2 regions of the Pseudorhodoferax sp. genome follow, and region 1 is predicted to be linked to the other one. Evidence: riboswitches for the same ligand, from Rfam matches in the RefSeq annotation. Region 1 holds a riboswitch; the other holds the start of a gene.
What was found. Region 1 has a riboswitch for S-adenosylhomocysteine ahead of ahcY (adenosylhomocysteinase). Riboswitches for the same ligand answer to the same signal wherever they lie in the genome.
Positions count from the first base shown of each region.

Region 2: it holds a riboswitch for S-adenosylhomocysteine, as region 1 does, so the genes downstream of both, metH (methionine synthase) here and ahcY (adenosylhomocysteinase) in region 1, are expected to answer to the same signal.

Region 1 covers NZ_JASGJZ010000001.1:1,018,601-1,034,345, forward strand. The annotation lists gene pth (aminoacyl-tRNA hydrolase) at 1-583, shown strand, start outside; gene QM782_RS04875 (YfhL family 4Fe-4S dicluster ferredoxin) at 688-1,008, opposite strand; gene QM782_RS04880 (ABC transporter permease) at 1,112-2,071, shown strand; gene QM782_RS04885 (ABC transporter permease) at 2,068-2,910, shown strand; gene QM782_RS04890 (ABC transporter ATP-binding protein) at 2,907-3,908, shown strand; gene QM782_RS04895 (ATP-binding cassette domain-containing protein) at 3,905-4,705, shown strand; gene QM782_RS04900 (ABC transporter substrate-binding protein) at 4,756-6,243, shown strand; gene QM782_RS04905 (amidase) at 6,513-7,907, shown strand; gene QM782_RS04910 (tetratricopeptide repeat protein) at 7,904-9,220, shown strand; gene QM782_RS04915 (OmpW/AlkL family protein) at 9,208-9,807, opposite strand; gene metF (methylenetetrahydrofolate reductase [NAD(P)H]) at 9,972-10,811, opposite strand; gene QM782_RS04925 (TlyA family RNA methyltransferase) at 10,808-11,563, opposite strand; gene ahcY (adenosylhomocysteinase) at 11,577-13,034, opposite strand; S-adenosyl-L-homocysteine riboswitch at 13,112-13,196, opposite strand; gene QM782_RS04935 (lyase family protein) at 13,204-14,406, opposite strand; gene QM782_RS04940 (shikimate dehydrogenase family protein) at 14,425-15,258, opposite strand; gene QM782_RS04945 (MFS transporter) at 15,301-15,745, opposite strand, start outside.
Region 2 covers NZ_JASGJZ010000001.1:1,474,701-1,490,445, forward strand. The annotation lists gene alr (alanine racemase) at 1-47, opposite strand, end outside; gene lplT (lysophospholipid transporter LplT) at 177-1,460, shown strand; gene QM782_RS06910 (glutathione peroxidase) at 1,473-1,961, shown strand; gene glcF (glycolate oxidase subunit GlcF) at 1,962-3,206, opposite strand; gene glcE (glycolate oxidase subunit GlcE) at 3,309-4,430, opposite strand; gene QM782_RS06925 (ammonium transporter) at 4,550-5,956, opposite strand; gene glnK (P-II family nitrogen regulator) at 5,988-6,326, opposite strand; gene QM782_RS06935 (TorF family putative porin) at 6,351-7,088, opposite strand; gene QM782_RS06940 (YifB family Mg chelatase-like AAA ATPase) at 7,296-8,822, shown strand; gene QM782_RS06945 (PEP-CTERM/exosortase system-associated acyltransferase) at 8,866-9,657, opposite strand; gene metH (methionine synthase) at 9,943-12,642, opposite strand; S-adenosyl-L-homocysteine riboswitch at 12,729-12,810, opposite strand; gene QM782_RS06955 (GntR family transcriptional regulator) at 12,865-13,560, opposite strand; gene araD (L-arabinonate dehydratase) at 13,640-15,370, shown strand; gene QM782_RS06965 (ribonuclease activity regulator RraA) at 15,384-15,745, shown strand, end outside.

The sequences.
Region 1 (15,745 bases):
ACTCAAGGTGTCGCTGGTGCCCGAGAAGAACTACTTCGGCCTGGCCGCGCGTGCCCAGGTGCAGGGCCGGACCGTGTGGCTGCTGCAGCCGCAGACCTTCATGAACCTGTCGGGCAAGTCGGTCGCGGCGCTGGCGCGCTTCTTCAAGATCGCGCCCGAGGAAGTGCTGGTCGCCCACGACGAACTGGACATCGTGCCCGGCCAGGTCAAGCTCAAGCAGGGCGGCAGCCATGCCGGCCACAACGGCCTGCGCGACATCCACGCCCAGCTCGGCTCGCCCGACTACTGGCGGCTGCGCCTGGGCATCGGCCACCCGGGCGCCAAGGACCAGGTGCTGGGCTGGGTGCTGAAGAAGCCGTCGGCCGAGCACCGCGCGGCGATCGACGAGTGCATCGCCCGCTCGGCGCGCGCGTTGCCGCTGCTGGCGGCCGGCGACTTCACGCAGGCCATGCTGCAGATCCACACCAGCAAGCCGCCCCGGCCGAAGCCGCCGCGGCAGGCGCCGCCGCCCGCTCCCGGGGCCTCAGAAGCGGTGAATGGATCGATCGCGCCCACGGCGGGTGGCGCCGGGCCACAGGCGTAGGCGCAGGCTGGCGCCAGGGCAAGGACTGCAACGCCCGCATGGGAGGCGTGCCCCGGTCCCAAGGGCGAGGCCTCGGGCACGGCGATGGCGATGTGCGTGGACGCTTATCGGGGGCCTTGCGTGGGCGGGAGGGATCCGTTCACAGCTTCCTGGCCTAGATCGGCGACCGGCTTGCCGGCCTCGGCCTGCAGCCGGCGATACCTGGCCCACAGGGTCTCGCGGCTCTCGACGAAATCCGGATGCACCGGGATGCAGGCCACCGGGCAGATCTGCACGCACTGCGGCTCGTCGAAATGGCCCACGCACTCGGTGCAGCGGCCCGGGTCGATCTGGTAGAACGCCTCGCCCATGGAAATCGCGTCGTTCGGGCACTCGGGCTCGCAAACGTCGCAGTTGATGCACTCGTCGGTGATGGTCAGCGCCATGGGCGCGATTATCCCGCCGCGGCCGCGCCGATATCATCGGCCGCACGATGACCCGCCCCGCACGAGGCCCAAGGCCCGCCCTCCTGCCCGCCCGCCGCATGCGATGAGCCTGTTCCTGGCCAAGCGCCTCGCCACGCTGCTGGCCACGCTGGCCGGCACCTCGGTCATCGTGTTCCTGGTGCTGGACATCCTGCCCGGCAACGCCGCGCAGATGCTGCTGGGCCCGGACGCCGCGCCCGAGGCCGTGGCCGAACTGGCCGCCCGGCTGGGCCTGGACCAGCCGGCCTGGACGCGCTACGGGCACTGGATCGCCGGCCTGGCGCGCGGCGACCTGGGCGACAGCTACGCCTACGGCTCGCCGGTGCTGGACCTGATCCTCGAGCGCCTGGCGCTGACCGTGCCGCTGGCGGTGCTGGCCATGCTGCTGACGACCGCGCTGGCGCTCGCCGTCGGCGTGGCGGCCGCGGCGCGCCACAACCGGCTCGGCGACGTGGGCCTGATGGGGCTGGCGCAGGTCGGCATCGCGATCCCGAACTTCTGGTTCGCGATCCTGCTGATCCTGCTGTTCTCGGTGAAGCTGCAGTGGTTCTCGGCCGGCGGCTTCGACGGCTGGGGCGAAGGGCTGGACGGGCTGCTGCAGGGCCTGAAGGCGCTGGCCCTGCCGGCGCTGTCGCTGGCCGTGGTGCAGGCCGCGATCCTGGCGCGCATCACGCGCTCGGCGGTGCTGGAGGTCATGCGCGAGGACTTCGTGCGCACGGCCCGCGCCAAGGGCCTGGGGCAGCACACCGTGCTGTGGCGCCACGTGCTGCGCAACGCGCTGATCCCGGTCGTCACCGTGATGGGCATGCAGTTCGCCGAGCTGATGGCCGGCACCATCGTGGTCGAGAACGTGTTCTACCTGCCGGGCCTGGGCCGGCTGATCTTCCAGTCGATCGCCAACCGCGACCTGGTCGTCGTGCGCAACTGCGTGATGCTGCTGGCGGCCATGGTGGTGCTGGTGAACTTCGTCGTGGACCTGCTGTACGCCGTGATCGACCCGCGGCTGAAGGCCAGCGACGTATGACGCCGCCGGGCCTGTGGCCGCGCGCGCGGCGCCACCCCAGCTTCGTGCTCGGCGCCGCGCTGACGGCGCTGCTGGTCGCCGCCGCCCTGCTCTCCTACCTGTGGACGCCCTGGCCGCCGCTGGAGATGGACATGGCCGGCAAGCTGCAGGGCCCCAGCGCGCAACACTGGCTGGGCACGGACGCGTTCGGGCGCGACGTGGCCTCGCTGCTGCTGGTCGGCGCGCGCGCGTCCATCCTGGTCGGCGTGATCGCGGTCGGCATCGGCCTCGTCGCCGGCACCGCCCTCGGCCTGCTGGCGGCCGCGCGGCGCGGCTGGGTCGAGGAAACCGTGATGCGGCTGGCCGACTTCTCGCTGGCGTTTCCGGCCATCCTGTCGGCCATCATGCTGACGGCCGTGTTCGGGCCCGGCATCACGAACGCCATCGTCGCCATCGGCATCTACAACATCCCGATGTTCGCGCGCATCGCGCGCGGCTCGGCCAACGCGGTCTGGGCGCGCGAGTACGTGACGGCCGCGCGCGCCTGCGGCAAGGGCGCCCTGGCGATCACGCTGCAGCACGTGCTGCCCAACATCTCGGCCGCGCTGATCGTGCAGAGCACGATCCGCTTCGCGGTCGCGATCCTGGCCGAGGCCGCGCTATCGTACCTGGGCCTGGGCACGCAGCCGCCGCAGCCGTCCTGGGGGCGCATGCTGAGCGAGGCGCAGACGCTGATGTTCCAGCAGCCCTTGCTGGCCGTCTTCCCCGGCATGGCGATCGCGCTGGCGGTGCTCGGGCTGAACCTGCTCGGCGACGGGCTGCGCGACCTGCTGGACCCGCGCCTGGCGGGAACGAGATGACGGCCCCCCTTGTGCACGCCCCGCTGCTGCAGGTGCGCGACCTGCGCGTGCGCCTGCAGACGCCGCGCGGCCCGGCCGAAGCGGTGCGCGGCGTCTCCTTCGACCTCGCGCGCGGCGAGACGCTGGGCATCGTCGGCGAATCCGGCTGCGGCAAATCCGTCACCGTGATGGCGCTGATGGGCCTGCTGCCGGCCAGCGCGCACGTGTCGGGCAGCATCCGCCTGGACGGCCGGGAGCTGGTCGGCCTGCCCGAGCGCGCGCTGTGCGGCATCCGCGGCAACCGCATCGGCATGATCTTCCAGGAGCCGATGACGGCGCTGAACCCGGTGCACACGGTGGCGCGCCAGGTGGCCGAGCCGCTGCGGCTGCACCGCGGCCTGTCGAAGGCCGAGGCGCGGCGCGAGGCGCTGGCGCTGCTGCAGCGCGTGGGCATCCCCGACGCCGCGCAGCGGCTCGACGCCTACCCGCACCAGTTCTCCGGCGGCCAGCGCCAGCGCATCATGATCGCGATGGCGCTGGCCTGCGGGCCGGACCTCCTGATCGCCGACGAACCCACCACCGCGCTGGACGTGACGATCCAGAAGCAGATCCTCGACCTGCTGGCCGGGCTGGTGGCCGAGCGCGGCATGGCGCTGGTCCTGATCTCGCACGACCTGGGCGTGATCGCGCGCAGCGCCGCGCGCATGCTGGTCATGTACGGCGGCACCGTGGTCGAGAGCGGCGCCACGGCCGGCGTGTTCGGCCGCCGGCTGCACCCCTACACCCGCGGCCTGTTCGCGGCGCGGCCGGCGCTGGACGCGCCGCCCGGCCAGCGGCTGGCCACCATCCCCGGCAGCGTGCCCGAGCTCGCGGACCTGCCGCCCGGCTGCCCGTTCGCCGGCCGCTGCCCGCACACGGTGCCGGCCTGCAGCGCGGCGGTGCCGCCGCCCGTGCGGCTGCCGGACGGCCATGCGGCGCGCTGCATCCGGCTGGACGAGATCGCCGGGGTGGCGGCATGACTGCGCTGCTGCAGGTGCAGGACCTGGTGCGCCACTACGCGCTGCCGCGCGAGCGCCTGTTCGGCCCGCGGCCGGTGGTGCGGGCGCTGGACGGCGTGAGCTTCGCGCTGCCGGCCGGGGGCAGCCTGGGCATCGTCGGCGAGTCGGGCTCGGGCAAGTCCACGCTGGCGCGGCTGGTCATGGCGCTGGACCGGCCAACCGCGGGCAGCGTGCACCTGCTCGGCCGCGACCTGCACCGCCTGGACGCGGCCGCGCTGAAAGCGGCGCGGCGCGACTTCCAGATGGTGTTCCAGGACCCCTACGGCTCGCTGGACCCGCGCCAGACCGTGGCCCGCATCGTCGCCGAGCCGCTGGCGGCGCTGGCCGGCGCCGGCGCCACCGAGCAGCGCGAGCGCGCCGCCAAGACGCTGGCCGCCGTCGGCCTGCGCACGAGCGACCTGGACAAGTACCCGCACGAGTTCTCCGGCGGCCAGCGCCAACGCATCGCGATCGCACGCGCGCTGGTCACGCGGCCCCGGCTGATCGTGGCCGACGAGCCGGTCAGCGCGCTGGACGTGTCGGTCCAGGCCCAGGTGCTGAACCTGATGCAGGACCTGCGCGAGCGCTACGGCGTGGGCTACCTGCTGATCAGCCACGACCTCGCCGTGGTGCGGCACCTGTGCGACGAGGTCTGCGTGATGCACCGCGGCCGCATCGTCGAGCGCGGCGCGCCGCAGCGGCTGTTCCGCCACACGGAGCACCCCTACACCCAGGCCCTGCTGGCCGCCGTGCCGCACGCCGCGCCGCCGCCGGTTTGAGGTATGTTCCGGCCGTCCCGTTTTCTCCGACCTTTCCAGGGAGCCTCCCCATGCTGAACCGCCGTACCGTGCTGGCCGCCAGCAGCGCCACCGCCCTCGCCGCCGCGCTGCCGGCCGGCGCCCAGTCCCGCAAGGACGCCATGGTGCTGGGCATGACGCTGGAGCCCGCCGGGCTGGACCCGACCACCAGCGCCGCCGCCTCGATCGCCGAGGTCACGCTCTACAGCATCTACGAGACCCTGACCAAGATCCAGCCCGACGGCCGCGTGGTGCCGCTGCTGGCCGAGGGCTGGGACGTCTCGCCCGACCTGAAGACCTACACCTTCCGGCTGCGCAAGGACGTCAAGTTCCACAACGGCGAGCCGTTCAACGCGCAGACCGTCAAGTTCGCGTTCGAGCGCGCCGGCGGCGACAAGAGCACGAACAAGGACAAGCGCCAGTTCGCGAACCTCGGCGTGCAGGTCGTGGACGAGCACACCGTCGTGCTGCTGAACAAGGAGATCGACCCGGACCTGCCGTTCGCGCTGGGCCAGGCCACGGCCATCATCGTCGAGCCCAAGAGCGTGGACACCAACGCCACGCGGCCCGTGGGCACCGGCCCGTACCAGCTGGAAAGCTACAGCAAGGGCGCCTCGCTGTGGCTGCGCAAGTGGGCCGGCTACCGCAACCCGGCCGCCGCGAAGCTCTCGCGCATCGGCTTTCGCTTCATCTCCGACCCGGCCGCGCAGGCCGCCTCGCTGCTGGCCGGCGACGTGGACGCGTTCCCGCGCATCGCCACGCGCGTGGTCGCGCAGTTCAAGGGCAACCCGCAGTTCCAGACCATCCTGGCCGGCTCGCGCGCCAAGACCATCCTGGCCATGAACCACCGCCGCGCGCCGCTGAACGACGTGCGCGTGCGCCGCGCCATCCTGGCCGCGATCGACCGCAAGGCCGTGATCGACGGCGCCGCCGACGGCTTCGGCACGCCGATCGGCAGCCACTACGTGCCCGACGCGCCGGGCTACGTGGACACGACCGGCATCAACCCGTTCGACCTGGACAAGGCGCGCCGGCTCATGCAGGAAGCCGGCGTGAAGACGCCGCTGGAGCTGACCATGACGCTGCCGCCGCCGCCCTACGCGCGCCAGGGCGGCGAGGTCATCACGGCCCAGCTCGCCAAGATCGGCATCCAGGTGAAGACGCAGAACGTGGAATGGGCGCAGTGGCTGTCGGGCACCTACGGCGGCGGCTTCAACTACGACCTGTCCATCGTCTCGCACGTCGAGCCCTTCGACCTGGGCAACTACGCCAAGCCCGAGTACTACTGGGGCTACGACTCCAAGGAATTCAAGGCCCTGTACGACCGGATCATGAACACCGGCAACCTGGCCGAGCGCAACAAGCTGCTCGGCGAGGCGCAGCGCCTGCTGGCCACGGACGCGGCCAACGGCTTCCTGTACCAGCCGCAGTTCCCCACGATCGCCAAGCGCAACGTGCGCGGGCTGTGGACGGCGCTGCCGATCTTCGCGAACGACCTGGGCGCCCTGCACTGGGCTTGACATGAAACACCCCCGGTCTGCGCACTGCGCGCTGCGCCAACCCCCTCGAGGAAGCGAGGCGCCGCGGCTCCGAGCCTGCCCGCGCAGGCCTGGACGGCCCGACGGGGCGGCGCCTCAGGAGCAACCGCGGCCTGCACGGCACGCCTGCCGCCCGGCCAGGCCGGCCCGCGGCGTGCGCCGGCAGGGCCTGCTCCGCGGCCGTTCGAACCGCGGCGCGCGGCCCGGTTCCATGCGCTGCGGGTGGCGCGCCAGCGCCGTGGAACACTGAAATGCGAGCGCTGCACGACTTGTCGGCCCGGGAACTGGTCGCGGCCTACCGCCGGCGCGAGCTTTCGCCGGTGGAGGTCGCGCAATCGGTGCTGGACCACGTCGCGCGCTGGGAGCCGCGCCTGGACGCGACCTGGCTGCTGCAGCCCGAACGGGCGCTGGAGCAGGCCCGCGCGTCGGAGCAGCGCTGGCAGCGCGGCGCGCCGCTCGGCCCGGTCGACGGCGTGCCGGCGACCCTCAAGGAGAACATCGCCACGCGCGGCGACCCGGTGCCGCTGGGCACCGCCGCCACGGTGCTGGAGCCGGCCGCGGCCGATGCGCCGCCGGCCGCGCGGCTGCGCGAGGCCGGCGCCGTGGTCCTGGCCAAGACCACCATGCCGGACTACGGCATGCTGTCCTCCGGGCTGTCGAGCTTCCACCGGCTCGCGCGCAATCCCTGGGACCTGTCGCGCACGCCCGGCGGCTCCAGCGCCGGCGCCGGCGCGGCCGCGGCGGCCGGCTACGGGCCGCTGCACGTCGGCACCGACATCGGCGGGTCGATCCGCCTGCCGGCCGGCTGGTGCGGCGTCTTCGGCCTGAAGCCCAGCCTGGGCCGCATCCCGATCGACCCGCCCTATACCGGCCGCGCCGCCGGCCCGATGACGCGCAGCGTGGCCGACGCCGCGCTGATGATGCAGGTGCTGGCGCAGCCCGACGCGCGCGACAGCATGGGCCTGCCGGCGCAGGACATCGCCTGGGACCGGTACGACCGCGGCGCCGAGCGCCTGCGCGGCCTGCGCCTCGGGCTGCTGCTGGACGCCGGCTGCGGCCTGCCGGTCGAGCCCGAGGTGCGCGCCGCCGTCGCGCGCGCGACCCGGCTGTTCGAGCAGGCCGGCGCCATCGTCGAGCCCATGGCGCCGTTCCTGACGGCGGCCATGCTGGACGGCATGGACCGCGGCTGGCGCATGCGCAGCCACGTGGACCTGCTGGCGCTGCCGCCCGCGCGCAAGGCCGCCGTGCTGCCCTACATCCGCGCCTGGACCGACAGCGTGGCCGGCATGGACGGCATCGCCACCTACCGGGCCATGGCGCAGTACCACGCCACGCGCGTGGCCACGGTGGCGGCCTGCCGCGGCTTCGACTACGTGCTGTCGCCGGTCTCGCCGGTGCCGGCGCCGCCGGCCGAATGGGCCTCGCCGACCAACGACCCGCTGCGCGCGCTGGAGCACATCGCGTTCACGGTGCCGTTCAACATGTCCGAGCAGCCGGCCGCCTCGATCGACTGCGGCCGCACGGCCGGCGGCCTGCCGATCGGCCTGCAGATCGCCGGCCAGCGCTTCGACGACCTGGGCGTGCTGCAGGTCGCGCATGCCTTCGAGCAGCTGCGCGGGCCGCAGCCGCCCTGGCCGGAGCCGTGATCCGCGACAGCCTGGGCAACCCGGCCACGCTGCACGACGCGTCCAGCCTCGCCTTCCTGGACGACTTCGCGCAGGGCCTGCTGCGCTACGAGCCGCGCGCGGTGCGGCTGCTGGAGATCGCCCCGGCCGACGGCTCGGCCATCGTGCAGGCCGCGGCCGCCGCACTGCAGATGTTCGCCGAGACGCCCGATGCGCCGGCCAGGGCGCTGCCGCACGTGCAGCGCGCCTTGGCCGCGGCGCCGGCCGCCACGCCGCGCGAGCAGCGCTTCGCCGCAGCCGTCGCGGCCTGGGTCGCCGGCGACATCCCGCGCGCGATCGCGCTGCACGAGGAGCAGGCCGCCGAGCATCCGCGCGACCTGGTGTCGGTCAAGCTCGGCCAGTACCACCTGTTCAACCGTGGCGACGCGCCGGGCATGCTGCGCCTGGCCCGGCAGGTGCTGCCGGCCGCGGGCGACGTGCCGCAGCTGCACGGCATGCTGGCCTTCGGCTGGGAGCAGTGCCATTTCCTGCGCGAGGCCGAGGCCGCCGCGCAGCAGGCCCTGCGCGGCGAGCCGGGCGAGCCCTGGGCGCACCATGCGCTCGCACACGTGATGCTGACCGAGGGCCGGCTGCGGGAAGGCTGGCAGTTCCTGCAGGCGATGGCGCCGCACTGGGACGGGCTGAACTCCTTCATGCTGACGCACAACTGGTGGCATGCCGCGCTGTTCGCGCTGGAACTGGACGACGCCGGGGCGGCGCTGCGGCTGTACGACACACGCGTCTGGGGCGTGCTGAAGACGTATTCGCAGGACCAGGTCAACGCCGTCTCGCTGCTGGCCCGGCTGGAACTGGCCGGCGCCGGCGTGGGCCCGCGCTGGCAGGAACTGGCGCCCTGGCTGGCGCCGCGCGTGGCCGACCACGTGCTGGCGTTCCTGGACCTGCACTATCTCTACGGCCTGGCACGCGCCGGCCGGCCCGAGGCGGACGTGCTGCTGGCCGATCTCGCCCGCCATGCGCAACAGGCGCCGCAGGAGGCCTGGCGCAGCGTCGCGCTACCGGCCGCGCAAGGCCTGCTGGCGCATGCGCGTGGCGACCACGCCACGGCCGCGCGGACCCTGGCCCTGGCGCTGCCGCGCCTGCGCGAGATCGGCGGCAGCCATGCGCAGCGCGACCTGTTCCAGCAGCTGTACCTCGATGCGCTGGCCCGAAGCGGCCAGCTCGCCGAGGCCCAGCACCTGTTGCAGCAGCAGGCGCGGCTGCAGCCGGCCTCGCGCCGGCTGGACCGCCAGGCCCGGGCCGTGGCCCAGGCCCTGGGGATCGGTCAGAACCGGTAGCCCAGGCCGACGCCGATCAGCACCGGATCGACGTCGAAGCTGCCGATCTTCTGGCCGGCGGCCTTCACGTCGGTGCCGATCCAGACCTTCTTCACGTCGATGTTCAGCGACAGGCCCTTGTACGGCAGCGGGATGTCCACGCCCACCTGCAGCGCGCCGCCGAAGCTGTTCTTGTCGATGCTCACGCCGGCCGGCAGGTGCACCGAGCTGAAGCGCGTGTAGTTGATGCCGGCGCCCACGTAGGGGCGGATCTGGCCGGTCGGGTTGAAGTGGTACTGCGCCGTCAGCGTAGGCGGCAGGTGGCGCAGCGTGCCGATCGTGGCGCCGCCGGCGCGCAGGTCGTGCTTCTGCGGGTAGGTCAGGATCAACTCGGCCGCGATGTTCGGCGTGAAGAAGTAGCTGATGTCGACTTCCGGGATCCACTTGTCGTTGACCGACAGGCCGAGGCCGGTGCTGTCGTGGTTGGCACTGTCGAGATGGACGGCGCGCGCGCGCACCTGCCACGGGCCCTGGGCCGCGGTCTGCGCGACGGCGGCGCCAGCCGCCAGCATGCCCAGCACGGCGGCGGCGATCACTTGCTTCTTCATGGTCTTGCTCTCTTGGATGTCTGCTCTGTGGGGATGTCCCATGGCCGATTACAGAGGCGCGGACCACGGCCGCGTTTGAGCCCGGTCAAGCACGGCCGGCCGGTGCCGGGCGGCTGCAGCGGGTTTGCGCTGGGTCAAATCCCGGTGTCGCGTCTACGCGACGATCACAGGCCCAGCCGGTCGCACAGCGCCAGCGTCGCGGCCGACTGGTTCATCGTGTAGAAGTGCAGCGCCGGGGCGCCGCCGGCGCGCAGGCGCTCGCACAGGCCGGCCACCACGTCCAGCCCGAAGGCCTTGATCGCCGCCGTGTCGTCGCCGAAGGCCTGCAGCCGCAGCCGGATCCAGCGCGGGATCTCGGCACCGCAGGCGTCGGAAAAGCGCATCAGCTGCGTCGAGCTCGTGATCGGCATGATGCCCGGCACGATCGGCAGGTCCAGCCCCTGGCGCTGGCACTCGTCGCGGAAGCGGAAGAACGCGTCGGCGTTGTAGAAGTACTGCGTGATCGCGCCGTCGGCGCCGGCGCGCGCCTTGGCCGCGAAGGCCGCGAAGTCGGCCTCGGGCGAACGTGCCTGGGGGTGCACCTCGGGATAGGCCGCCACCTCGATGTGGAAGGCGTCGCCGGTCTCGGCGCGGATGAAGGCCACCAGGTCGCTGGCGTACTGGAACGCGCCGCCGGCGCCGTAGCCGCTGGGCAGGTCGCCGCGCAGCGCCACCAGGCGCCTGACGCCCATGGCGCGCAGCTCGGCCAGCTGCGCGCGCACGCTCTCGCGCGTGGCGCCGATGCACGAGAAGTGCGAGGCCGCGTCCACGCCCTCGGCCAGGATCTCGGCCACGGCGCCGAAGGTGCCCTGCTGCGTGGAGCCGCCGGCCCCGTAGGTCACCGAGCAGAACTGCGGCCGGCGCGCGTACAGCGCCTGGCGCACCGTGCGCAGCTTGGCGACGCCCTCGGGCGTCTTGGGCGGAAAGAACTCAAAGCTCACGGGGAGCGGGTTCGCGCTTGTCATGTTGTCCTCAACACCATCAGGAATTCGCGGTTGCCATCGCCGCCCAGGATCGGGCTGTCGTACCAGCCGGCGACCGCCAGGCCCAGCGCACCGGCGCAGGCGCGCAGCTTGTCCTGCACCTCGCCGTAGGCGGCGGCATCGCGCACGATGCCGCCCTTGCCGATGCGGCCGGGCTGCAGCTCGAACTGCGGCTTGGCCAGCAGCAGCATCGTGCCGCCGGCCGCCAGCAGCGGCGCCAGCGCCGGCAGCACCAGCGTCAGCGAGATGAAGGACAGGTCGCCGACCACCAGGTCGAAGCCGCCGGCCGGCAGCGCACCGCCCAGGTCGGCGGCCGCCAGCGCGCGGGCGTTCACGCCCTCCAGCGCCGTCACGCGCACGTCGCCGCGCAGCCGTCCGTGCAGCTGGCCGTGGCCCACGTCCACGCCGACCACGCGCGCCGCGCCGTGCTGCAGCAGGCAGTCGGTGAAGCCGCCGGTGGACTGGCCCACGTCCAGGCAGATCCGGCCCCGCGCGTCCACGCCGGCCAGGCGCAGCGCGGCTTCGAGCTTCAGGCCGCCGCGCGAGACGTAGCGCGTCTCGGCGTCGTCCTCCAGCTGCAGCTCGGCCGCGGCCGGCAGTTCCTCGCCGTTCTTGGCCACGCGCCGCCATGCGCCCTCCGGCAGCCGCCACTGCACGCCGGCCGCGATCAGCCGCTGCGCCTGCGCGCGCGAGGCGGCCCGGCCGCGCTCCACCAGCAGCTGGTCGGCGCGCATCGCCCTGCGTCGCTCAGTAGCGGTAGGTGTCGGGCTTGTACGGCCCGTTCACCGGCACGCCGATGTAGGCGGCCTGCTCCTTGGTCAGCCGGGTCAGCTCGGCGCCCAGCTTGGACAGCTGCAGCCGCGCGACCTTCTCGTCCAGGTGCTTGGGCAGCACGTAGACCTTGCCCACCGCGTAGTCCTTGGACTTGGTGAACAGCTCGATCTGCGCGATGGTCTGGTTCGCGAAGCTGGACGACATCACGTAGCTCGGGTGGCCGGTCGCGCAGCCCAGGTTCACCAGCCGGCCCTTGGCCAGCAGGATGATGCGCTTGGCGGCCTTCCTGCCCTGCCTGGGGAAGATCACGTGGTCCACCTGCGGCTTGATCTCCTCCCACTGGCAGTGCTTCTCCAGCGAGGCGACGTCGATCTCGTTGTCGAAGTGGCCGATGTTGCAGACGATGGCCTGGTCCTTCATCGCGGCCATGTGCCCGAAGGTGATCACATCGCGGTTGCCGGTGCAGGTCACGAAGATGTCGGCCTTGTCGGCCGCGTACTCCATGGTCACGACGCGGTAGCCCTCCATGGCGGCCTGCAGCGCGTTGATCGGGTCGACCTCGGTCACCCAGACCTGGGCCGACAGCGCCCGCAGCGCCTGGGCCGAGCCCTTGCCCACGTCGCCGTAGCCGCAGACCACGGCGACCTTGCCGGCGACCATCACGTCGGTCGCGCGCTTGATGCCGTCCACCAGCGACTCGCGGCAGCCGTACAGGTTGTCGAACTTGCTCTTGGTCACCGAGTCGTTGACGTTGATCGCGCGCATCTGCAGCGTGCCCTTGGCCGACATCTCCTGCAGGCGGTGCACGCCGGTGGTGGTTTCCTCGGTCACGCCGATGATGTTCTTCAGGCGGCGGCTGTACCAGGTGGGGTCGTCCTTGAGCCGGGCCTTGATGGCGGCGTGCAGGATCTTCTCCTCCTCGCTCTTGGCCTTGCCCAGCGCCTTGATGTCCTGCTCGGCGCGCGCGCCCAGGTGCATCAGCAGCGTGGCGTCGCCGCCGTCGTCCAGGATCATGTTCGGGCCTTCGGCCTTGCTGCCCTTGGGGCCGAACTCGAAGATGCGGTGGGTGTAGTCCCAGTAGTCCTTCAGCGACTCGCCCTTGACGGCGAACACCGGCGTGCCGGCCGCGGCGATGGCGGCGGCGGCGTGGTCCTGCGTCGAGAAGATGTTGCACGAGGCCCAGCGCACCTCGGCGCCCAGCGCCTGCAGCGTCTCGATCAGCACGGCGGTCTGGATCGTCATGTGCAGCGAGCCGGCGATGCGCGCGCCCTTGAGCGGCTTGCTCCGGGCGTATTCGTCGCGGATCGCCATCAGGCCGGGCATCTCGGTCTCGGCGATCGCGATTTCCTTGCGGCCCCAGGCCGCCAGGGCCAGGTCGGCGATCGCGCAGTCGGTGGGCAGCAGCTGCTGGGAAGAGGCGGGGGCGTTCATCGAAGCTCCATGCTCCCTCGTCGGAGGGCGGGTTGATCACAGCCACGGCCTGGGGGGAAGCACTCACCGCACGGAGCCGCGGGCGAGCGTCGTTGCGAAGGGGGATCCGAGCCTCGCGGCCGCTCCGCCATGGCGGGGACCGCTGCAACGCTCCTCGGAAGGCTGCGGATTATAGGGAAGCGAGCGCCGCCAGGCGCTGGCGCGCCAGCGTGCCCGCGGCGGCGGCCAGGCCGGGCGCGAACCACTCGCGCGCCACCTCGGGCGCCAGGCCCTCGCGCGCGCGGCCGATGTTGGCCTGCATGCGGGCCGCGTCCACGCGCAGGCCCGGCAGCGCGACCGCCAGCGCGCGCACGCTGCCGTGCACGGCCATCCACAGCGCCGGCCACTCGGCCAGCTCAGCCTGCCAGCCGCCCAGCGCGCGCTCGTGCTGCTGCACCATCGCGGCCAGCAGGCCCGCCACGCGCTGCGGCGCGCGCTGCGCCGCAGCCAGCGCCACCATGGCGGCGACCGGGTTGCGCTTGTGCGGCATGACCGAGGAGCTGCCGCGGCCCGGCTCGGCCGGCTCCATGACCTCGCCGACCTCGTGCTGGCCCAGCAGCGCCAGGTCGGCCGCCAGCTTGCCCAGGCTGCCCGCCAGCAGCCCCAGCGCGCAGCCCAGCGCGACCCATTCGTCGCGCTGCGTGTGCCAGGCTGCGCCGCCGTCGCGCAGGCCCAGCGCCGCCGCCATGCGCGCGCGCACGGCGGCGATGCGCGCCGCATCGGCGCCGGCCTGCATCTGCGCCAGCGTGCCCACGCCGCCGCCCAGCTGCAGCTGCAGGGCCTGGGCCGCCGCCGCGCGCAGCCGCGTGCGGGCCCGCAGCAGCGGCGCGGCCCAGTCCACGCACTTGAGGCCGAAGCTGGTGACCGAGGCCGGCTGCATCAGCGTGCGCGCCAGGATCGGCGTGTCCGCATGGCGCGCGGCCAGCGCCAGCAGGGCGCGGATGGCCGCGTCCAGGTCGGCCTCGACCAGCGCCAGCGCGTCGCGCGTGACCAGCGCCAGCGCGGTGTCGATGACGTCCTGGCTGGTGCTGCCGTGGTGCGTGAAGGCCACCGCGTCGGGATTGAACAGGCCCACGGCCTCGCGCAGCGCCTTGAGCAGCGGGATCGCCACACTGCCGGCGCGGCCGCTCTCGCGCACGATCTTGCCGACGTCGAACAGCTCGACCTTGCAGGTGTCGATGATGGAGCGGGCCGCCGGCGCCGGGACCAGGCCTTCCTCGGCCTGGGCCTGGGCCAGCGCCGCCTCGAAGCGCAGCATCGCGGCCACGACGCTGGTGCCGCCGAACACGGCGACCGTCTCCGACGTCGACAGGTAGTCCTCGAAGATGCTCATGGCCGCGCCGGCCGCGCGTCAGTACTGCAGCGTGGCGACCGACCGCAGCTCCTCGGCCGTGGTGGTGCCGAAGCCGAAGAACTCCAGGTAGGCCGGGATCTGCTCGAACAGCATGTCGGTGCCGACCTGGATCTGGCAGCCCTTGTCCAGCGCGGCGCGCAGCAGCGGCGTGATCTCGGTCTTCATGACGACCTCGCCGACGAAGGTGTCCGGCGCGATGCGCGCCACGTCGAACGGCAGCGGATCGCCTTCGTTCATGCCCAGCGGCGTGGCGTTGACGATGATGTCGTAGCCGGCCGGATCGTTGGAGCCGGTGCGCACCTGCAGCTGCGGATAGTGCTGGCGCAGGCGCTCGCCCAGCGCCTCGGCCGAGGCGCTGCGCGCGTCGAACAGCGCCAGCTCGGCCGCGCCGGCCTGGGCGATCGAGGCCGCGATGGCCGAGCCCACGCCGCCGGCGCCGGAGACCAGCACCCGCGCACCGGCGAAGCTGCGGCCCTTGCGCTGCACGCCGCGCACGAAGCCGGCGCCGTCGAACATGTCGCCCAGCAGGCTACCGTCGGGCCGCTTGAGCACGGCATTGCAGGCGCCGGCGATGCGGGCCGTGGGCGTGGCCTCGTCCACCATGTCCAGCGTCACGACCTTGTGCGGCATCGTGACCAGCGCCCCCCGCAGGTTCGAGAAGCGCATGATCTGGCGCAGCGAGACGGCGTAGTCCTCGGCCTGCACGCCCATCGGGACGACCACCGCGTCGATGCCGCGGTGCGCGAACCAGGGGTTGTAGATCATCGGCGCCTTGAAGCTGGCCGTGGGGTAGCCCAGGTGCGCGATCAGCGTGGTCTTGCCGGTGATCATGGGCACCGGCGGCGTGGGAACGGTCGTGTCGCTCATCGTGGTTCAGGCGGCGTTGCCGCGCAGGGATTGCTCGCGCAGGCGATGGTATTCCTCGGCCGGGACCGGGACGGCATCGGGCTGGCCGAGATCGCTCATGTGGATGCGGAAGGTCTCGCGGGCGCTGGCGGCGGCCAGCGCGGCGATCACGGTGATGCCGAAAGCCAGCGCGCCCACGGTCAGCCAGATGTTCTGCGCGCCGGGCGGGGCCACGAAGGTGAACAGCGCCGGCAGCATGGCCGTGGCGGCCGTGCCCAGGTTCTGCGAGATGGCCATCGCCGACACGCGGGTGCGCGTGGGGAACAGCTCGGGGTAGAAGCTGGGGAACACGGCGTTGTAGCCCTGGTAGACCACGCCCCACATCAACAGCGACATGATCACCGCCAGCGTCACGTTGTGGATGCTGATGGCGTACAGGTAGCCGAAGGCCAGCAGCCCGGACAGCAGCGAG
Region 2 (15,745 bases), 460 kb from region 1:
CAGCGCAGCGCGCCATGGTGGATGGTGGCCTGAATGGGACGGGGCATCGGCGCGTCGCGGGTCGGGGAATCGTCGAATTCTCGCATTGGCCGCGTGATATAACCGCCGGCCGAAACGACGAGACAGCCCCCACACCTACCGATCGGACGCCCTGCCGATCGCCCCGACGACATGCGATGAAGCGCGGTTTCTACACCATCATGTCGGCCCAGTTCTTCTCGTCGCTGGCCGACAACGCGATGTTCATCGCCGCCATCGAACTGCTCCGCTCCGCCGGCGCCCCGGACTGGCAGCGTGCCGCGCTGGTGCCGATGTTCGCGCTGTTCTACGTGGTGCTGGCGCCCTTCGTCGGCGCGTTCGCGGACTCCATGCCCAAGGGCCGGGTGATGTTCGTCAGCAACGCGATCAAGGTGGTGGGCTGCCTGATGATGCTGTTCGGCAGCCATCCGCTGCTGTCCTACGGCATCGTGGGCCTGGGCGCGGCGGCCTACTCGCCGGCCAAGTACGGCATCCTGACGGAGCTGCTGCCGCCCTCGCAGCTGGTCAAGGCCAACGGCTGGATCGAGGGGCTGACGATCGGCTCCATCATCCTGGGCGTGCTGCTGGGCGGCCAGCTGGTGGGGCACACGGTGTCGGACTGGCTGCTGGCCTTCGACTTCCCCGGCATGGACACCGGCATCGACACGCCGGCCGAGGCGGCGATCGGCGTGCTGGTGTTCGTCTACGCGCTGGCGGCCTGGATCAACACGCGCATCCCGCACACCGGCGTGCCGATGCGGCCGATGCCGCGCAACCCGCTGGCGCTGCTGCCGGACTTCTGGCGCTGCAACGCGCGGCTGTGGCAGGACCGGCTGGGCCAGATCTCGCTGGCCACGACGACGCTGTTCTGGGGCGTCTCGGGCAACCTGCGCTACATCGTGCTGGCCTGGGCCGCGGTAGCGCTGGGCTACGGCACCACGCGGGCGTCCTCGCTGGTGGGGGTGGTGGCGATCGGCACCGCGGCCGGGGCGATCCTGGCCTCGCTGCGCATGAAGCTGGACATGGCCACGCGCGTGATGCCGCTGGGCGTGGCGATGGGCGTGCTGGTGGTGCTGATGAACTTCATCGACAACGTGTGGGTGGCCGCGCCGTTCCTGATCGCGCTGGGCGGGCTGGGCGGCTTCCTGGTGGTGCCGATGAACGCGCTGCTGCAGCACCGCGGCCACAACCTGATGGGCGCGGGACGCTCGATCGCGGTGCAGAACTTCAACGAGCAGGCCTGCATCCTGGGCCTGGGCGCGTTCTACAGCCTGTCCACCGGCCTGGGCCTGTCGGCCTACGGCGCGATCACGGTGTTCGGCGTGGTCGTGGCCGCCATGATGCTGGTGATCCAGTACTGGCACCGGCACAACTGCCGCGTGCACACGGACGAGGTGGAGCATCTGCTGGAGATCGCGCGCAACGACCACACGCACGTCTGAGCGGGGAGCCCGATGGCGAGCGCCTACGACTTCGACGCCCTGGACATCGCCGGCCGGCCGCTGCCGCTCGCGCGCTTGCGCGGGCAGGTGCTGCTGATCGTCAACACCGCCAGCGCCTGCGGCTTCACGCCGCAGTTCGCCGGGCTGCAGGAGCTGCACCGCCGCTACGGCGCGCGGGGGCTGGCGGTGCTGGGCTTTCCGTGCAACCAGTTCGCCGGGCAGGACCCGGGCAGCGATGCCGAGATCGGCGCGTTCTGCCAGCAGCGCTACGGCGTGGACTTCCCGATGATGGCGAAGATCGCGGTCAACGGCGCCGGCGCGCATCCGCTGTACCGCTGGCTGGTGCGCGAGGCGCCCGGCCTGCTGGGCACCCGGGCCGTCAAGTGGAACTTCACGAAGTTCCTGGTCGGCCGCGACGGGCAGGTGCTGCGGCGCTATGCGCCGCGGACCCGGCCGCAGGACCTGGCCGGCGACATCGAGGCGGCGCTGGCGACCGACTGATCAGGCCGCCGCCAGCGCTTCGTCCAGCACCTCGACCCAGTGCCGTACCGGCACGCCGGTGCCGCTCTGCAGGTGCGTGATGCAGCCGATGTTGGCCGACACGATGGCCTGCGGCGCCAGCGCATCCAGGTGGCCGAGCTTGCGGTCGCGCAGCTGCCGCGACAGGTCGGGCTGCAGCACCGAATAGGTGCCGGCCGAGCCGCAGCACAGGTGCGCCTCGGCGGCGGCCACGCGCACGTCGAAGCCGAGCGCGCCCAGGTGCTGCTCGACCACGCCGCGCAGCTTCTGCCCGTGCTGCAGCGTGCACGGCGGGTGGAAGGCCAGCACCCCGTCCGGCGCCTTGCCGGCCAGGCGTGGCGCCACGCCTTCGGCGATCTGCGGCAGCAGCTCGGCCAGGTCGCGCGCGAGCGCGCTGATGCGGCGCGCCTTGGCGGCGTAGGCCGGGTCGTGGCGCAGCGCGTGGCCGTAGTCCTTGACCATCAGGCTGCAGCCGGAGGCGTTGACGACGATGGCCTGCACCGCGCCGGCGCCCTCGACGTGGGGCCACCAGGCGTCGATGTTGGCGCGCATCTGGGCCATGCCGCCGTCCTGGTCGTCCAGGTGGAACTTGACGGCGCCGCAGCAGCCGCCACCGCCCGGCACGCGCAGCACGCCGATGCCGGCCGCGTCGAGCACGCGGGCCGTGGCGCGGTCGATGTTCGGCGCCATGGACGGCTGCACGCAGCCTTCGGGCATCAGCACGGTGCGCGCATGGTGGCGCGCCGGCGGCCAGTCGCCGGCCGGGCGCGGCGCCGGCACCTTGGCGCGCAGCGCCGCGGGCAGCAGGCCGCGCACGCGCTGGCCCAGCCGCATGGCCGGCGCGAACGCCGGCGAGGGCAGGCCTTCCTTCAGCGCCCAGCGCACGGCGCGCTCCTTCGGCGGGCGCGGCACCTTGGCGTCGACCAGCTTGCGGCCGATGTCGACCAGGTGGCCGTAGTCCACGCCGGAGGGGCAGGTGCTCTCGCAGTTGCGGCAGGTCAGGCAGCGGTCCAGGTGCTGCTGCGTGGCGCGCGTGGGCTCGGCGCCTTCGAGCACCTGCTTCATCAGGTAGATGCGCCCGCGCGGACCGTCGAGCTCGTCGCCCAGGAGCTGGTAGGTCGGGCAGGTCGCGGTGCAGAAGCCGCAGTGCACGCACTTGCGCAGGATGGCCTCGGCGGCGACGCCGTCGGGCGTGCCCTGGTATTCGGGGGAGAGCTGGGTCTGCATGGTGCTGGTGGGGTGGGGGCCCGGAGAGGAATGATCGCGCGGCCGGCCGGTGGCGCCATCTGGACAAACCCCTTGCGGGGCGGCGACCGCCCGGGGAGGACGCTACAGGTCGGGATACAGGCGGCCGCGGTTGAAGATGCCGGCCGGGTCGAACGCCTGCTTCAGCCCGCGGTGGATGCGCATCAGCACCGGCGGCAGCGCGTCGAACACGGCGGCGCGGGCGCCGCTGCGCTCGCCGGGCGCGGCCAGCATCAGCGTGGCGCTGCCGCCGGCGGCGTGGGCGGCCTGGCGCACCCGGGCGGCTTGGTCCGGCGCGGCCGCCAGCCAGCGCTGGCCGCCGTGCCACTCGACCAGCGGCGGCGCGCAGGGCAGGTCCAGCACCGGCGCGGTCTGCGGCACCGACAGGCGCCACAGGTCGCGCGCGTGGCCGATGTCGTCCCAGGGCATGCGCAGCGCGCGGCGCGCCTGCCAGAAGGCCGCGGCAGCGGCAGGCGCCAGCCGCTCGCCGCCGAGCCGGGCGCAGGCGGCGGCGACCGCCGCCACGGCGCCGCGCAGGCGCAGCGTCAGGCCTTCGCCCTCGCGCCAGCAGCTGGCGTTCAGCGGCAGCGGCTGGCCGCCCCAGGCGTTGAGCTGGCGCAGCGCCTGCTCCTGCGGCCAGTCGAAGCGCAGCGTGGCCTCGGCCGGCGCGGCCGGCAGCACCTTCAGGCTCATCTCGGCGACGATGCCCAGGATGCCCAGGCTGCCGGCCATCAGGCGCGAGACGTCGTAGCCGGCCACGTTCTTCATGACCTGGCCGCCGAAGGTCAGCCGCTCGCCGCGGCCGTTCAGCACGGTGACGCCGAGCACGAAGTCACGCACCGCGCCGCTGCTGGCCCGCGCCGGGCCCGACAGGCCGGCCGCCAGCATGCCGCCGCAGGTGGCGCGGCGGGCCTGCGTGCTGTCGCTGCCGGGCAGCAGGTGCGGCGGCTCGAACGGCAGGCACTGGCCGCGCTCGGCCAGCACGGCCTCCAGCTCGGCCAGCGGCGTGCCGCAGCGCACGGTCACGACCAGTTCGCTGGGTTCGTAGGCGACGATGCCGGCGTGGCCGGACACGTCCAGCACCTCGCCCTGCAGCGCCTGGCCGTAGCCGTCCTTGCTGCCGCCGCCGACGATGCGCAGCGGCGTGCCGGCGCTGGCGGCGGCACGCACGCGCTCGGCGATCTCCTCGAGGTCATCGTGGGTCATGCGGGCGATGGTAAGCCGGCCGGAAAAAAACCCGCGGGGCTTGCGCACCGCGGGCCAACCTCTTCAGGAGACTCGCTCGTCCCGGCGACAGCGGCCACGGCGGGCCGCTGCGCGCCGCGTCAACGGTTGTAGGCGGTCTCGCCGTGCGACGTGATGTCCAGGCCCTCGCGCTCTTCCTCTTCGGACACGCGCAGGCCCACGGTCAGGTCCGCGATCTTGTAGGAAACGAAGGCGACGACGGCCGACCAGACGATGGTGAACAGCACGCTCTTGACCTGGATCCAGACCTGCGCGCCCATCGAGAAGGTGTCGGGCGTCAGGCCGCCGGTGCCGCCCAGGCTCTGGGCCGCGAACACGCCGGTCAGGATGGCGCCCAGGATGCCGCCCACGCCGTGCACGCCGAACACGTCGAACGCGTCGTCGGCGCCGAGCATGCGCTTGAGCCCGCCCACGCCCCACAGGCAGACCAGGCCGGCCAGCAGGCCGAGCACGATGGAGCCCATCGGGCCGACGAAGCCGGCTGCCGGCGTCACCGCCACCAGGCCGGCGACGGCGCCCGAGGCCGCGCCCAGCATGGACGCCTTGCCCTTGTGCAGGCTCTCGCCCAGGATCCAGGACAGCGTGGCCGCGGCCGTGGCCAGCACCGTGTTGACGAAGGCCAGGCCGGCGGCGCCGTTGGCCGCGCCGGCGGAACCGGCGTTGAAGCCGAACCAGCCCACCCACAGCAGCGAGGCGCCGACCATGGTCAGCGTCAGCGAGTGCGGCGTGAAGGCCTCGCGGCCGTAGCCGATGCGCTTGCCCAGCACGTAGGCGCCGACCAGGCCGGCGATGCCGGCGTTGATGTGCACCACGGTGCCGCCGGCGAAGTCCAGCGCGCCGTCTTTGCCCAGCAGGCCGCCACCCCAGACGATGTGGGCCATCGGCACGTAGCTGAAGGTGAACCACAGCACCGAGAACACCAGCACGCCGGCGAACTTGATGCGCTCGGCGAAGGAGCCGACGATCAGTGCCACGGTGATGGCCGCGAAAGTGCCCTGGAAGGCGACGAACACGTATTCGGGGATCGTGGTCAGCGCGCCGAAGGTCTCGGTCGTGACGCCCTTCAGGAACAGCTTGTCGAAGCCGCCGTAGAAGCTGCCCTCGCCCGAGAACGCCAGGCTGTAGCCGTAGATGGCCCACAGGATGCTGATCAGCGAGAAGATCACGAAGACCTGCACCAGCACCGACAGCATGTTCTTGGAACGCGCCAGGCCGCCGTAGAACAGGGCCAGGCCGGGGATCGTCATCAGGATCACCAGCAGCGTGGAGGTCAGCATCCAGGCGGTGTCGCCGGAATCGACCTTGGGCGCCGGCGCCTCGGCCGCGGGGGCTTCGGCGGCGGGTGCCGCAGCCGGGGCGGCCGCGGCGGGCGCCTCGGCGGCAGGCGCCGCGGCGGGGGCCGGCTCGGCCGCCGGCTGGGCCAGGGCCAGGGTTCCGCCGACCCACATGCCCAGGCCGACGAGAAGGGACGCAAGTAATTTCTTCATTGCCGTTGTCTTGTTGGGGAGGGGAGGACGCTTACAGCGCGTCCTTGCCGGTTTCGCCGGTGCGGATGCGCACGACCTGCTCGACGTCGTACACGAAGATCTTGCCGTCGCCGATCTTGCCGGTCCGCGCCGCGGTCTCGATGGCTTCGATCACGCGCTCGACCAGGTCGTCGGCGACCGCGGCCTCGATCTTGACCTTGGGCAGGAAGTCGACCACGTACTCCGCGCCGCGGTACAGCTCGGTGTGGCCCTTCTGGCGCCCGAAGCCCTTGACCTCGGTCACCGTGATGCCCTGCACGCCGATGCCCGACAGGGCTTCGCGCACTTCGTCCAGTTTGAACGGCTTGATGACCGCCGTGACGAGTTTCATGGCTGGCTCCTCAGAAACAGAAAATCAAAACGCATACTTCAGGCCGACCACGACCATGGTCTTGCCCGCGAACTTGTCGTTGACGGTGCGGTAGTTGGCCCGGTTGGCGTCGGTGCCGACCAGCGCGGCCGAAGCCGACCAGCCGTTGCCCAGGTCCTTGCCCAGCGTCAGCGAGTAGTCGTAGTACGAGTAGTCGCCATCGACCTTGACCTTCTGGTAGCCGATGTGCGGCGTCAGCGACCAGCCGTTGCCCAGGTCGAACGCGGCGGACAGGTCCAGGTACCAGCTGTTCTTGCTGTTGTCGAAGCCGAACAGGTCGCTGATCGCGTGCGAGTACTTCAGCGTGAACAGGCTGTAGGTCACGGCGCCGTACAGCTCGGTGGTGTTGGGGCTGGATTCCAGGTCGTGGTTGAAGTACTGGTAGCGCAGGATGCCCACGTCGTAGCCGATGTCGCCGGCCGTGCCCTTGTAGCCGCCGTAGAAGTCGGTTTCCAGCGGCGCGTTGCCGCCGCCGTCCTTGACCCACTTGATCGTCGAGGCCCAGGCGCCCAGGTAGAAGCCGCTGGAATGCGCGAAGTCGATGCCGCCCTGCAGCGCGGCCTGCTGGCGCGACTGCGTCAGGCCGCGGTAGCGGTAGTCGGTCACGACGCCGGCGTTGTAGCTCAGGGTGTAGTCCGGGGCCGGCGTGGCGCTCTGGGCGAATGCCACGCCCGACAACGCCAGGCCGGCAGCGGCCAGGCTCTTCGAAATGCTCACGTTCATGGGTGCTTCTCCGATGTGAAATCGCGTACTGCCCACCTATTGCATGGAGCGTGCCAAGCAGTACCGGGCCAGCGCGCGCCGATTTGGATACGCTCGACGGCGCGCGTAACAAGCGGATACAAGGGTCCGGGGCACGCGTTTGGTGCACCAGGCCTGTGCAATCCCCAAGCCGGCCCGAAGCGCACCCGAATAGGGAGGAACGCAACGATGAGCCTGTCTTTGGTGCAAAGCCGTGCCCTGCTGGGGCTGGAGGCCGCCGCCGTCACGGTCGAGGTGCATCTGGCCAACGGCCTGCCCAGCTTCACGCTCGTGGGGCTGGCTCAGGTGGAGGTGAAGGAGGCGCGCGAGCGGGTGCGCTCGGCCATCCTGAACGCGGGGCTGGCTTTCCCGCACAACAAGCGCATCACGGTCAACCTGGCGCCGGCCGACCTGCCCAAGGATTCCGGCCGCTTCGACCTGCCGATCGCGCTGGGCATCCTGGCCGCCAGCGGCCAGGTCGACCCGGCCCGGCTGGCCGGGCACGAGTTCGCGGGTGAGCTGTCGCTGTCCGGCGAACTGCGCCCGGTGCACGGCGCGCTGGCCGTCAGCCTGGCGCTGCGGCAGCAGGGCGTGCGGACCACGCTGGTGCTGCCGCCCGGCAGCGCCGAGGAGGCCGCGCTGGTACCGGGCATGGACGTGGTGCGCGCCCGCCACCTGCTGGACGTGGTGGCCGCCCTGCAGCCGGACGGGGCGCCCGCGCCCGCCGACGAAGGCTGGGCCCGGCTGGCGCCGCAGCCGCCGGCACCGGCGGCCGCGCATGCCGACCTGGCCGACGTGAAGGGGCAGGCCGCCGCCAAGCGCGCGCTGGAGATCGCCGCCGCCGGCGGCCACAGCCTGCTGCTGATGGGCGCGCCGGGCTGCGGCAAGTCCATGCTGGCGCACCGCTTCGCCGGCCTGCTGCCGCCGATGCAGCCCGACGAGGCGCTGCAGAGCGCCGCCATCGCCAGCCTGGCCGGCAGCTTCACGCCCGCCCAGTGGATGCGGCGGCCCACGCGCAGCCCGCACCACACGGCCAGCGCGGTGGCGCTGGTCGGCGGCGGCTCGCCACCGCGGCCCGGCGAGATCTCGCTGGCGCACCACGGCGTGCTGTTCCTGGACGAGTTCGTGGAGTTTCCGCGCGCGGCGCTGGAAGCCCTGCGCGAGCCGCTGGAGACGGGCCGCGTGGCGATCGCGCGGGCCGCGCGCCGCGCCGAGTTCCCGGCCCGCTTCCTGCTGGTGGCCGCGATGAACCCCTGCCCCTGCGGCTACCACGGCGCCACGCACCAGGCCTGCCGCTGCACGCCGGAGCAGGTGGCGCGCTACCAGGCCCGGCTCAGCGGGCCCCTACTGGACCGCATCGACCTGCACCTGGAGATGGCCACGCTGTCATCCGGCGAACTGCTGGAGGCGCCGGCCGGCGAAAGCACGGCCAGCGTGCGCGCGCGCTGCACCGCCGCACGCGAGCGCGCACTGCAGCGCCAGGGCCGCAGCAACCAGGCGCTGGAAGGTCGGGAACTGGAGCGCCATGCGGCGCGCACGGACGAGGCCGGCCGCTTCCTGAACCAGGCCGCGGCCCGGCTCGGCTGGTCGGCGCGCAGCATCCACCGGGTGCTGCGGGTCGCGCGCACGATCGCGGACCTGGAGGGCAGCGAGCGGCTGGACGCCGCCCACGTGGCCGAGGCCGTGCAGTACCGCCGCGCGCTGCGCGGCGCCTGACTGAAAGTGAACGTAACTGGCACCCCGGCCGGGGTGCGGCCGTTCAGACCTGGACCGGATCGGCCGCCAGCGCCCGCGCGATCGCGTCGTGCAGCAGGTAGCTGGTCTCGATCTGCGCGTGCACCTCGTGCCAGATCGGGCGCACCATCGCACGCAGGCTGCCGTACAGCTCGGACACCCGCATCAGCGACGGGATGCGCTGGCCGCGGTGCTCGATCGGCGCGCCGATCTGCTCGATCTTGACGCCGCCGCGGCGGAAGTGCTGGGCCAGCCGGGGCTCGGTCAGCGTGAACAGGTATTCGATGCCGGCGCGCTGGGCCAGCGCCACGGCGCCGAAGTACAGGCTGACCGGGATGTTCGGGAAGCGCGCCACCGGGTGGCCCGCACTGTCCTTGTCCGACAGCGCGACCGCGCGGTTCAGCTCGCCGCGCCGGCGGCGGAACTCGCCCATCACGGCCAGGCGCGACACTTCGGCGACCTTCTCGCGCGGCAGCGCGGCGGGGTCGATGATGCTGCGGTCCAGCGTCGCGCGGCAGGCAACCTCGAACGGCAGCGGCCGGTTGCGGTCCTCCGGATCGGTCAGCACCAGGCGCGCGCAGCCCACCGGACGGACGTCGTCGTCGTTGGTACGCACGATGCAGTGCAGCGAATGCCGGTCGTAGCGGTCGGTCTCGCGCTGGCTGGCGCGCACCGGCTCGAAGCCCAGTTCGCGTGCATACACGTCGTGGCGCACGAAATGCACTTCATCCCTGGACTGGGGGTCCAGCGCAGGAGAAATGCGGAAAAATTCCCCAAAACGCTTGGAAGGCTCCGAGATCGGTTTGTTTTTCATCATTTCTGCCAATATGAGCGTTGCATGAACAGAAGAACAGGTGTAGGGGCATCTTAGGGGTTTTCGTAGGCCAAGGCCGATACAAAATGTCAGCAAGCGTGAAAAGTTCCCTTGCAAACACCCCGTATCGTGAAATTTTTGGTTGCGCCGCCGTGAATCCGCCCAGGTCGGCGCAGCACCGCGCCTGCACGAACCGCGCAAAGTCAGGGCGATGAACGGCCGGCGCGCAGCCCAAGGCGCCGGCCGAAACGACGTGTCATCGGGGAAGCGGGCGGCTCGCCCGCCGGCCTACAGCTGCGGCGACAGTGCGCGCTCGAGCTCGGCCACGGCCACGCCGCGGCGGCGCGCCAGGTCTTCCAGCTGGTCGGGGCCGATCCGGCCGACGTTGAAGTAGGTGCTGTCGGGATGGCCGATGTAGAAGCCGCTGACGCTGGCCGCGGGCGTCATGGCCAGGCTTTCGGTCAGGCCCATGCCGATGTCCTCGCACTGCAGCAGCGCGAACATCTCGCGCTTGACGCTGTGCTCGGGGCAGGCCGGGTAGCCCGGCGCGGGGCGAATGCCGCGGTACTGCTCGCGCACCAGGGCCTCGTTGTCCAGCGACTCGTCCGCCGCATAGCCCCACAGGTCGGTGCGCACGCGCTGGTGCAGGCACTCGGCGAAGGCCTCGGCCAGCCGGTCGGCGAGCGCCTTGAACAGGATGGCGGAGTAGTCGTCCAGGTCCGCGGCGAAGCGCCGCTCGCGCGCCTCGGCGCCGATGCCGGCGGTGACCGCGAACAGGCCGGCGTAGTCGGCCACGCCGCTGCCGGCCGGCGCCACGAAGTCCGCCAGGCAGCGGCTCGGCCGCATCACGCCGTCCACCGCCGTCTTCTCGGTCTGCTGGCGCAGGCCGTGCCAGGTCAGCACGCGCTCGCGGCGTGATTCGTCGGCGTAGAACGCGATGTCGTCCTCGTCCACGCAGGCGGCCGGGTACAGCGCGACCACGCCGTTGGCCGTGAGCCAGCGGCCCTCGATGATCCGCTGCAGCATGCGCTTGCCGTCGCTGAACACGCGCTGGGCCTCGGTGCCGACGATCTCGTCCTTCAGGATTTGCGGGAACGGGCCGGCCAGGTCCCAGGTCTGGAAGAACGGGCCCCAGTCGATGTACCTGGCGAGCTCCGCGAGGTCGAAGTTCCTGAACATGCGGCGGCCGATGAACTTCGGCTTCGTCGGCCGGTAGGCGGCCCAGTCGATCGGCGTCCTGTTCGCGCGCGCCTTGGCCAGCGGCCACAGCGGCGCCTGCTTCCGGTTGGCGTGCTGCCGGCGCACCTTCTCGTAGTCGGCGTTCAGCTCGGCGATGTAGCCGGCGGCCTGCTCGGACAGCAGGCTCTGCGCCACGCCCACGCTGCGCGAGGCGTCCGGCACGTAGACCACCGGCCCCTCGTAGTGCGGCGCGATCTTGACGGCCGTGTGCACGCGGCTGGTGGTGGCGCCGCCGATCAGCAACGGGATCTTGCGCAGGCGGAAATGCTCGTCCTTCTGCATCTCGCCGGCCACGATCTGCATTTCCTCCAGGCTGGGCGTGATCAGGCCCGACAGGCCCACGATGTCCGCGCCCTCGACCTTGGCGCGGGCCAGGATCTCGTGGCACGGGACCATCACGCCCATGTTCACGACCTCGAAGTTGTTGCACTGCAGCACGACGGTGACGATGTTCTTGCCGATGTCGTGCACGTCGCCCTTCACGGTGGCGATTACGATCTTGCCCTTGGAGCGCACGTCGCGACCGGCCGCCTCGTCGCGCTTCTTCTCCTCCTCGATGTAGGGGATCAGGTGGGCCACGGCCTGCTTCATCACGCGGGCGGACTTGACCACCTGCGGCAGGAACATCTTGCCGGAGCCGAACAGGTCGCCGACGATGTTCATGCCGTCCATCAGCGGGCCTTCGATCACGTGCAGCGGGCGGCCGCCCCGGGCCAGCACCTCCTGATAGGCCTCCTCGGTGTCCTGGACGATGAAGTCCGTGATGCCGTGCACCAGCGCGTGCGACAGGCGCTCGCGCACGCTGCCAGCGCGCCATTCGAGCTTGCGGCCGTCGTCCTTGGCGGCGCCCTTGGCGCTCTCGGCGATCTCGACCAGGCGCTCGCCGGCGTCGGGCCGGCGGTTCAGCACCACGTCTTCCACGCGCTCGCGCAGCTGCGGCTCCAGGTCATCGTAGACGCCGACCATGCCGGCGTTGACGATGCCCATGTCCATGCCGGCCTGGATCGCGTGGTACAGGAACACGGTGTGGATGGCCTCGCGCACCGGGTCGTTGCCGCGGAAGCTGAAGCTGACGTTGGACACGCCGCCGGAGACCTTGGCGCCGGGCAGGTTCTGCTTGATCCAGCGCACGGCCTCGATGAAGTCGACCGCGTAGTTGTTGTGCTCCTCGATGCCGGTGGCGACGGCGAAGATGTTCGGATCGAAGATGATGTCCTCGGGCGGGAACCCCACCTCGTCGACCAGGATGCGGTAGGCGCGCGCGCAGATCTCGGTCTTGCGCGCGAAGGTGTCGGCCTGGCCGACCTCGTCGAAGGCCATCACCACGGCCGCCGCGCCGTAGCGCCGCACCAGCCGCGCCTGGCGCTTGAACTCCTCCACGCCTTCCTTCATCGAGATCGAGTTCACGATGCCCTTGCCCTGCAGGCAGCGCAGGCCGGCCTCGATGACCTCCCACTTGGAGCTGTCCACCATGACGGGCACGCGCGCGATGTCGGGCTCGCCGGCGATCAGGTTCAGGAAGCGCACCATCGCGGCCTTGCTGTCCAGCATGGCCTCGTCCATGTTCACGTCGATGATCTGGGCGCCGTTCTCGACCTGCTGGCGCGCGACGGCCAGCGCGTCCTCGAACGCGCCGTTCAGGATCATGCGCGCGAAGGCCTTGGAGCCGGTCACGTTGGTGCGCTCGCCGACGTTCACGAACAGCGTGCCGGCGCCGATGGACACCGGCTCCAGGCCGGACAGGCGCATCGGCGGCGGCGCGCCGGCGTCGGTGGCGGAAGAGGAAGCAGCGGAATCGGGCGTCGTCATGGTCTCACCTGGGCATCCATCGAAGGGGCCGGTGAGCGTCGTTGCGGATGCGGTCCCAAGCCTGACGGGCCGCCTCGCATCCGGCCCGCTGCAACGCTCCTTGGGAAGGCGCGATTGTAGGCCGCCCGTCCGCGGTCATGCCGACGCCGGCCGCGGAAGCGCTCAGCCCCCGTCCACCACGTAGTCCGGGTACTGCCGCCGGATCGCCTCCACCGACGACAGCGTGCCCGACAGGTGGCGGCGCAGCGCCTCCTGCGCGGCCTGCGGGTCGCCGGCGGCGATGGCGTCGGCGATGGCGCGGTGGTCGCGCAGGATCGAGGCCGTCTTGCCGGCCGTGGGCAGGTGCAGCCGGCGCAGCCGGTCCACGTGGCCCGAGACGCGGGCGACCAGGCCGTGCAGCGCCGGCATGCCGCCGGCCTCGTACAGCAGCTGGTGGAAACGCCGGTCGGCGCCGACGAACTCGCCGTAGTGCTGGGCCTCGGCCAGCGCCTGCTGCAGCGCGATCTGCCCGCGCAGCGCGTCCACCAGGCCGGCCGGCGTCTGCAGCGCCAGTTCGCGCACCAGCTCCAGCTCGATCGAGCGCCGCAGGAAATGCGCCTGGCGCGCGGCTGTGAGGTCGATGCGGCTGACCAGCGTGGCGTGCTGCGGGAACACGTCGACCAGCCCCTCCTCGTGCAGCCGCAGCAGCGCCTCGCGCACCGGCGTCTGGCTCACGCCGAAATGCGCCGCCAGCTCGGCCCGCGCCAGCGCCGCGCCGGGCGCCAGCTCCAGCGACACGATGGCCTCGCGCAGGGTCTCCAGCACCTGCGGCGTGGCCAGGCGGGTGCGGTCCAGGCGGAACTTGGGCAGCGCGTTCATCGGTTGGATTTTCCCATTGACGTACTAATATATTAGTGTTTCAATCCGCCGCACAAGACCTTCCCCCGAGGAGACTCCCATGACGAAACGCGCCTACGCGACGCTGCGCAGCGCCCGCTGGCTCGCCCCCGACGACTTCCGCTCCTTCGGCCACCGCTCGCGCGTGCTGCAGATGGGCTACGACTACGCCGACTGGCAGGGCAAGCCCGTCATCGCCATCGTCAACACCTGGAGCGATGCGAACCAGTGCCACACGCACTTCAAGCAGCGCGTGGAGGACGTCAAGCGCGGCATCTTCCAGGCCGGCGGCTTTCCGCTGGAGCTGCCGGCGATCAGCCTGTCGGAAAGCATGGTCAAGCCCACCACCATGCTGTACCGCAACTTCCTGGCGATGGAAACCGAGGAGCTGCTGCGCAGCCACCCGGTGGACGGCGCCGTGCTGATGGGCGGCTGCGACAAGACCACGCCGGGCCTGACCATGGGCGCGCTGAGCATGGGCATCCCCTTCGTCTACCTGCCGGCCGGCCCGATGCTGCGCGGCAACTGGAAGGGAAAGGTGCTGGGCTCGGGCTCGGACGCCTTCAAGTACTGGGACGAGCGCCGCGCCGGCCGCCTGCCGGACCAGGCCTGGAAGGAGATGGAGGCCGGCATCGCGCGCAGCCACGGCACCTGCATGACCATGGGCACGGCCGCCACGATGATGGGCATCGCCGAGGCCGTGGGCCTGACGCTGCCGGGCGCCAGCAGCATCCCGGCGGCCGACGCCAACCACGTGCGCATGAGCGCCGAATGCGGCCGGCGCATCGTCGAGATGGTCTGGGAGGACTTCACGCCCGCCCGGATGCTGACGCGCGCGAACTTCGAGAACGGCATCGCCTGCGCGATGGCCATGGGCTGCTCGACCAACGCCATCATCCACCTGATCGCGATGTCGCGCCGCGCCGGCCACCCCGTCGGCCTGGACGACTTCGACGCCTTCAGCCGCCGCGTGCCGGTGATCGCCAACATCCGGCCCAGCGGCGACGCCTACCTGATGGAGGACTTCTTCTACGCCGGCGGCCTGCGCGCGATGCTCGAGCGCATCCGCGTGCACCTGCGGCCCGAGGCACTGACCGTCAACGGCCGGACCCTGGGCGAGAACATCGCCGGCGCCGAGGTCTACCACGACGACGTGATCCGCCCGCTGGACAACCCGATCTACGCCGAGGGCGCGCTGGCGGTGCTGCGCGGCAACCTGGCGCCGGACGGCGTGGTCATCAAGCCCAGCGCGGTGGCGCCGCACCTGCTGCGCCACACCGGCCGCGCGCTGGTGTTCGACGACTACCCGGCGCTGAAGAAGGCCGTGGACGACCCGGACCTCGACGTGACCGGCGCGGACATCCTGGTGCTGCGCAACGCCGGCCCGCGCGGCGCCGGCATGCCCGAGTGGGGCATGCTGCCGATCCCGACCAAGCTGCTCAAGCAGGGCGTGAAGGACATGCTGCGCCTGTCGGACGCGCGCATGAGCGGCACCAGCTACGGCGGCTGCCTGCTGCACTGCTCGCCCGAATCGGCCATCGGCGGCCCGCTGGCGCTGGTGCGCACCGGCGACCGCATCACCGTGGACGTGCCGGCCCGCACGATCCACCTGGAGATCGGCGAGGAGGAGCTCGCCGCGCGCCGCGCCGCCTGGACGCCGCCGCCACCGCGCTACGAGCGCGGCTACGGCTGGATGTTCGGGCGCCACATCAAGCAGGCCGACGAGGGCTGCGACTTCGACTTCCTGGAAACCACCTTCGGCCAGCCCGTGCCGGAGCCCGACATCTTCTGACCTGGAGACATCCATGACCCCCGAGACCCGCGACCGGCTGACGAAGGTCAGCACCGCCACGCTGTGCACCGCGCTGTTCAAGCGCGGCCTGCGCCACCAGATGATCCAGGGCGTGCTGCCGCTGAACCCCGGCCTGCCGAACATGGTGGGCGAGGCCTTCACGCTGCGCTACATGCCGGCGCGCGAGGACCGCAACGGCATCGAGGTGTTCCAGAACCGCGCGCACCCGCAGCGCAAGGCGGTGGAGGAATGCCCGCCCGGCGCGGTGATGGTGATCGACAGCCGCAAGGACGCGCGCGCGGCCTCGGCCGGCGGCATCCTGGTGGCGCGGCTGATGCAGCGCGGCGTGGCCGGCGTGGTGACCGACGGCGGCTT